One region of the Variovorax sp. MPBD4-3 genome, then DNA from elsewhere that is predicted to be linked to it. Evidence: predicted binding sites of a transcription regulator. Region 1 holds the regulator's gene; the other holds the start of a gene.
The links. The regulator sigma-54, encoded in region 1, starts transcription at its own class of promoters, with help from an activator protein. The targets are predictions, from matches to a motif close to TGGCANGNAANCTGCTTT.
Positions count from the first base shown of each region.

Region 2: the regulator sigma-54 is predicted to act here: its motif matches at 1,660-1,677, upstream of glnA (type I glutamate--ammonia ligase).

Region 1 covers NZ_JBXASW010000032.1:12,357-15,761, forward strand. Annotated here, with positions in the region: gene AC1RVW_RS18510 (phospholipase D family protein) at 1-1,151, opposite strand, end outside; gene AC1RVW_RS18515 (RNA polymerase factor sigma-54) at 1,162-2,769, opposite strand; gene lptB (LPS export ABC transporter ATP-binding protein) at 2,790-3,405, opposite strand, start outside.
Region 2 covers NZ_JBXASW010000040.1:16,223-19,627, forward strand. Annotated here, with positions in the region: gene AC1RVW_RS20970 (hypothetical protein) at 1-57, opposite strand, end outside; gene glnA (type I glutamate--ammonia ligase) at 198-1,613, opposite strand; gene AC1RVW_RS20980 (competence/damage-inducible protein A) at 1,761-2,561, opposite strand; gene AC1RVW_RS20985 (EI24 domain-containing protein) at 2,558-3,405, opposite strand, start outside.

The DNA.
Region 1 (3,405 bases):
TGCACCAGCGGCTCGTCGGTGGCGGCCAGCGAATTGGTGACCACGCTGATCTTCACGCCGCGCCCGCGGATCTCGCGCATCACCTCGAGCCCCGTGGCGCCCGGAATCAGGTAGGGCGAGACGATGGTCACCTCGGCGCGCGCGCGGCGCATCTGCTCGACCACGTTGTAGCGCACGCTGTCGACGTCCAGCAGCGGCACGCCGCCGTACGACGCGGTCTTGCCGATCACGCGGTCGGGCGAGTCGGCATAGGCCTCGGCCAGGGTCCAGATCAGGCCCAGCCTGCCGGCGTTCAGGTCGTCGGCGATCGGGCTGTAGCCCAGCAGGTCGTTGGGCGCGGGCGGCGGCGGCGGCGGGGTGGTGTCGGCGCCGGTGGCGGCGTCGAAGCGGCGCTGCAGTTCCTCGCGCGAAAGGCTGCTCGCCACCACCGACTGCACGGGGCGCACATAGGTGCTGTTCCAGTATTGGTCGAACAGGCTGCCGAGCCGGGGAATGAGCGCGCCGGTCACGAAGGTGTCGAGGTCGAGAAAGTTCTCGCCCGCCGTGCGCGTGAAGTACTGGTTGCCGATGTTGCGCCCGCCCGCCACCGCCATCGCGCCGTCGGCGACGAACAGCTTGTTGTGCATGCGGCGGTTCACGCGGCTGAAGTCGAACAGCGAAGCCGCGAAGCGCCTGACCAGGCTGCTGCGCCCGGCCGGGAACGGGTTGAACAGCCGCAGCTCCACATTCGGCGTGGCGGCAAAGCCGAGCAGCAGTTCGTCTTCGCCCGAGGTGTAGAGGTCGTCCATGAGCACCCGCACGCGCACGCCGCGCAGGGCGGCGTCGCGCAGGGTGCGCAGCAGGTAGCGGCCGGTCTCGTCGTTCTCGATCTGGTAGTACTGCACGTCCAGCGTGCGCTGGGCGCGGCGCGCGAGCTCTATGCGGGTGGCGAAGGCGAAGTCGCCGCCGGGCATCAGGCGAAAGCCGCTCAGGTCGGGGTCGGGCTGGGCCGCGATCGCGAGCTTGCCGAGCGCGGTGTCGGGCGACACGGCCATGGCCTTGGTGGGCGGGCGCGGCGCCTCGTCGGGCAGGGTGGCGCAGCCGCTGAACAGCAGCACGGCCAGCAAAGCGATCACCCAATGGCCCCAGCGCGACATCGGGAGACGGCTCATCGAAGGCTTTCTACAGGGCCTTGCGCAGATTGGCGGGCGCGATGCGCAAGGCTTCGCGGTACTTGGCCACGGTGCGGCGCGCGCACTCGATGCCCTGCTCCTTCAGCATCTCGGAGATCTGGCTGTCCGACAGCGGCTTCTTGATGCTCTCGGAGCTCACGAACTGCTTGATCAGCGCGCGCACCGCCGTGCTCGACGCGTTGCCGCCGGTCTCGGTGCCCAGCGCCGAGCCGAAGAAATACTTCAGCTCGACCGTGCCGAACGGCGTGGCCATGTACTTGGCGGTGGTCACGCGCGAGATGGTGGATTCGTGCAGGCCCAGTTCGTCGGCAATTTCGCGCAGCACCAGCGGGCGCATGGCCAGTTCGCCGTGCACGAAGTAGCTCTTCTGGCGCTCGACGATGGCGTTGCTCACGCGCAGGATGGTGTCGAAGCGCTGCTGGATGTTCTTGATGAACCAGCGCGCCTCCTGCAGCCGCTGCGACAGCGCCTGGCTGCCCTCGCCCTTGTGCGACTTGAGCGCGCCGGCATAGATGTCGTGCACGCGCAGGCGCGGCATGACCTCGGGATTCAGCATGACGCGGAACTTGACGTTGGTGCCGCGTCCGGTCTTGGTGACGATCACGTCGGGAATGACGATGTTGCGCTCGACGTCGACGAAACGGCGCCCCGGCTTGGGCTCCAGCCGCGCAATGACCTGCAGCGCCGAGCGCACCAGCTCTTCGCTGCTACGGGTGAGCGTGGCCAGGCGCTTGAAGTCGCGCCGCGCGAGCAGTTCCATCGGCTGCTTGCAGATGGCGATGGCGGTCTTGTAGACCTGTGCCTGCTCTTCGTCCTCGTCGTCGTCCTCGGCGGCCAGCGCCCGCAGCTGGATGCTCAGGCATTCGCCGAGGTCGCGCGCGCCCACGCCCACCGGCTCCAGGCTCTGCAGCAGGCCGAGCGCCACCTGGAAGTGGTGCACCAGGTCGTCGAACTGGTCGTTGTCGTCGCCGGCCAGGCCCGAGGCCAGCGCGGGCAGGGAATCTTCGAGGTAGCCGTCGTCGTTGAGCGACTCGATCAGGAAGCGCAGCGCGGCGCTGTCGTTCTCGCTCAGGCGCAGGCTCAGCGCCTGGCGGTGCAGGAACGACTGCAGCGATTCCTGGCTGCGCGCGAGTTCGGTGGCGTCGGCGCGCTCGTCGTCGCCCAGGTTGTTCTGGCGCGCGGGAGCGTCGCTGCCCCACTCGCTGTCGTCGGGCGCCATGTCGACGGTGCCGTCGCCTTCCCAGTCGGGCTCGCGCTCGGCGATCTCGGCGGCGGGGCCGTCGGAGTCGGCCGTGGTGGTGGTGCTGGTCTCGGTCGAGACGGTGGAGGTGCTGGCAGGCGGCGGGGTGAAGTCGCTCTCGCCGTCGCCACCGTCACTGCCGTCATCGCGCGCCGCGGGCGCGTCGGCGGTGTCGAGCCCGAACTCCTCGCGCGCCGCTTCTTCCGCGGTGCGCTCGAGGAAGGGGTTCTCGTCGAGCATCTGCTCCACTTCCTGGCTCAGTTCGAGCGTGGAGAGTTGGAGCAGCCTGATCGACTGCTGCAGCTGGGGCGTCAACGCCAAGTGCTGCGAGACGCGAAGGGACAGCCCTTGCTTCATGTGGAGAACCCGACCCTTCCTTACATGCGGAAGTGTTCGCCCAGGTACACCCTGCGTACCTCGGCGTTGTCGACGATCTCCGAGGGCGTACCTTGTGCCAGCACATGCCCGTCGCTGATGATGAACGCGTGATCGCAGATGCCCAGCGTTTCGCGCACGTTGTGGTCGGTGATGAGCACGCCGATGCCGCGCTCCTTCAGGAAGCTGATGATCCGCTGGATTTCGATGACGGCGATCGGGTCGATGCCGGCGAAGGGCTCGTCCAGCAGGATGAAGCGCGGCTGGGTGGCCAGGGCGCGTGCGATCTCGACGCGGCGGCGCTCGCCGCCCGACAGCGCCAGCGCCGGCGAATCGCGCAGGTGGTCGACGCGCAGGTCGGCCAGCAGTTCGGACAGGCGCTCTTCCATGTGCTGCTTGGACAGCGGCGCGAGCTTGCCGCTCGCGTCGGGCTCATGCTGCAGTTCGAGCACGGCGCGCACGTTTTCCTCCACCGTGAGCTTGCGGAAGATCGAGGCTTCCTGCGGCAGGTAGCTCAGGCCCATGCGCGCGCGGCGGTGGATGGGCATGTGGGCGATGGGCTCGCCGTCGATGGTGATCTCGCCCGCGTCGGCGCGCACCAGCCCGACGATCATGTAG
Region 2 (3,405 bases), on a different contig from region 1:
CGCCGGCAACGCGATCAGGAGTGAACCGGCCAGGAAAAAGAGAGAAGCTGTCTTCATGTGTATCGATGGAGGCGCGACAAAGGCGCATTTTCATGCAATTCGACGCACCCGGAGCCCCGATGTTCCGCCCCAAGGAAAAAGGACGGCCGAGGCCGTCCTTTTGACTTACATGCCTGTGAAGGCTGTTTGCTCGTCGATCAGAGCGAGTAGTACATGTCGAACTCGACCGGATGGGTGGCCATGCGGAAGCGCGTGACTTCCTGCATCTTCAGTTCGATGTACGCGTCGATGTACGCGTCGGTGAACACGCCGCCCTTGGTCAGGAACGCACGGTCCTTGTCCAGGTATTCCAGGGCCTGGTCGAGGCTGTGGCAGACGGTCGGGATCAGCGCGTCTTCTTCCGGCGGCAGGTGGTACAGGTCCTTGCTGGCTGCTTCGCCCGGGTGGATCTTGTTCTCCACGCCGTCCAGGCCGGCCATCAGCAGCGCGGCGAAGCCCAGGTACGGGTTCATCAGCGGATCGGGGAAGCGCGCTTCGACGCGGCGGCCCTTCGGGTTGGCCACGAACGGGATGCGGATCGAGGCCGAGCGGTTCTTGGCCGAGTAGGCCAGCTTCACCGGGGCTTCGAAGCCGGGCACCAGGCGCTTGTAGCTGTTGGTGCCGGGGTTCGTGATGGCGTTCAGGGCACGGGCGTGCTTGATGATGCCGCCGATGTAGTGCAGCGCGAAGTCCGACAGGCCTGCGTAGCCGTCGCCTGCGAACAGGTTCTTGCCGTCCTTCCAGACCGACTGGTGCACGTGCATGCCGGAGCCGTTGTCGCCGACGATGGGCTTGGGCATGAAGGTGGCGGTCTTGCCGTAGGCGTGGGCCACGTTGTGGATCACGTACTTCTGCAGCTGGACCCAGTCGGCGCGCTGCACGAGCGTGCTGAACTTGGTGCCGAGTTCCATCTGGCCGGCGTTGGCCACTTCATGGTGATGCACTTCGACCGGGATGCCGAGCGATTCGAGCACCAGGCACATTTCCGAGCGCATGTCCTGGAAGCTGTCGACCGGGGGAACCGGGAAGTAGCCGCCCTTGACCGCGGGACGGTGGCCGGTGTTGCCGTGCTCGTATTCCTTGTCGGTGTTCCACGAGGCTTCTTCGGACTCGATCTTCACGAAGCAGCCCGACATGTCGTTCTTCCAGCGGACGCCGTCGAACACGAAGAATTCGGGTTCCGGACCGAAGAAGGCGGTGTCGCCCAGGCCCGAGGCCTTCATGTACGCCTCTGCGCGCTTGGCGAGCGAACGCGGGTCGCGCTCGTAGGCCTTGCCGTCGGCGGGGTCGATCACGTCGCAGGTCAGGATCAGCGTCGTTTCTTCGAAGAAGGGGTCGATGTTGGCGGTGTTGGGGTCGGGCATGAGCTGCATGTCCGAGGCTTCGATACCCTTCCAGCCGGCGATGGACGAGCCGTCGAATGCGTGGCCCGAGGTGAATTTGTCTTCATCGAAAGCCGAGACCGGCACGGTCACGTGCTGCTCTTTGCCGCGGGTGTCGGTGAAGCGGAAGTCGACGAACTTGACCTCGTTTTCCTTGACGAGCTTGAGTACATCGGCGACGGTCTTTGCCATCAGTTTCTCCTGGAGTTGGATGGTGGTTAGGAATACAGGGACGAGGGATGCAGTTTCTGTGCCATTGTCACCTCTCTGGATGAGGCCTTGTTCACCAAAGCGAACCACAAATGGCCAAGAAATATCACCACATTGGTGCAATAAGAATTAGCGCACCAATTCAGGGCCTAGCTTGGCATCAAAGGTGTGCAGGCCCTCGATCAGCTGGGCATAGGCGGCATCGAGCCGGGCAGGGTCGCCCTTGACGCCCAGCTCGATGTGCCGCCCGTACTGGGGGTGGTCGACGCTGGGCAGGCTGAACACCTTGACGCCGGCGTGCGTGTCTTCGATGGCCTGCATCAGCGGTGTCAGGGTGGCTTCCATGGCACCGAAAACGATCACCGACTTCTCGGCGACCGCGTTGCGGGTGAACAGGTCGGCGTAGCGGGCGTCGAGCACGGACTCGATCATCGGCCAGGCCATGACCGGGAAGCCCGGCACGAAATGCACGTCGCCGACGCTGAAGCCGGGGATCTTGTTGTACGGATTGAGGATGAGCGTGGCGCCCTGCGGGAACACGCCCATGTTGAGCCGGTGCACGTTGTCGGCGCGGTCGGGCTCGTAGGGCACGCCCTGCTCGCGCGCGGTGTCCTGCATGCGCTCGCGGATCAGCAGTTCGGCCTCGGGGTGCAGCGCGAGCGGCACGCCCACGGCCTTGGCCGCGCACTGGCGGGTGTGGTCGTCGGGCGTGGCGCCGATGCCGCCGGTCGAGAAGACGATGTCCCCGGAGGCAAAGGCCCGCTCCAGCGCGGCGGTGATGCGCGCGGGCTCGTCGCCCACGTACTCGGTCCAGCTGAGCTGCAGGCCGCGTGCTGCGAGCAGCTCGATGACCTTGGCCATGTGCTTGTCGGCCCGCTTGCCGGAGAGGATCTCGTCGCCGACGACGATAAGACCGAATGCGCGTGTCATGGTGAACCCCATTGAGAAAGAGCGGCCCTGTTGGCTTCCGCGGCCTCGAGGGCCGGGGCGCCTTCGGCACCCGGCGCCGCCGCGGCCACCGCGCGCTGGGCACGCAGTTGCGCGAGCGCGTCGAGGCAGTAGTGCGCGAACCAGAGCGCCGAAAAGGCGAAGACCAGTGTGTAGATCCAGATGGCGATCGGCACCAGCACGAAGAAGGCGGCGGCGAACAGCAGGCCCGAGGCCCAGACGATGCTCGGCGCCGCGCCCAGGTAGCCGCACAGCACGCCCACGCACAGCAGCGGCAGCCGGTGCGTGCGCAGCAGGGTGGCGCGCTCCTCGGGGCTGGCGTGCTCGGCCAGTGCGTCGAAGCTCATCACGCGGTAGGTGAGCCAGCCCCAGATGAGCGGCGGCAGGATGAGCACGAGCGGCGGAATGAGCCACAGCGGCATCGACACCACGAGGGCGACCAGCGCGAGGATGGTGACGGCGAGCGAGCGGGCCACGCTGCCGAAGAAGGAGGCGCCCTTCTTCTGCTCCAGCGAGGGAAAGCGGCGTTCGCCCACCAGCCGGGTTAGCGCGGGAGCCATGAAGCCGGCCACGACGAGCAGCGAAACCACCACGATCAGCGGCGTGGCGGCAAACACCACCACCAGCGGCGCCAGCATGGCCGTCACGTCGCTCGAGAAAAGCCGGCCGATCCAGGCCCAGAAGCTGGCCAGCAGCGGCCATGCATCGAGCGCGCCGCGCGTCCAGGCCACGGCGGCTTCCCAGTAGAAATAGCCGAGGCCCGCGGCGAGCACCACCATCAACCCCAGGGGCAGCAGCGACAGCACGATCACGCGCGGCAGCATGC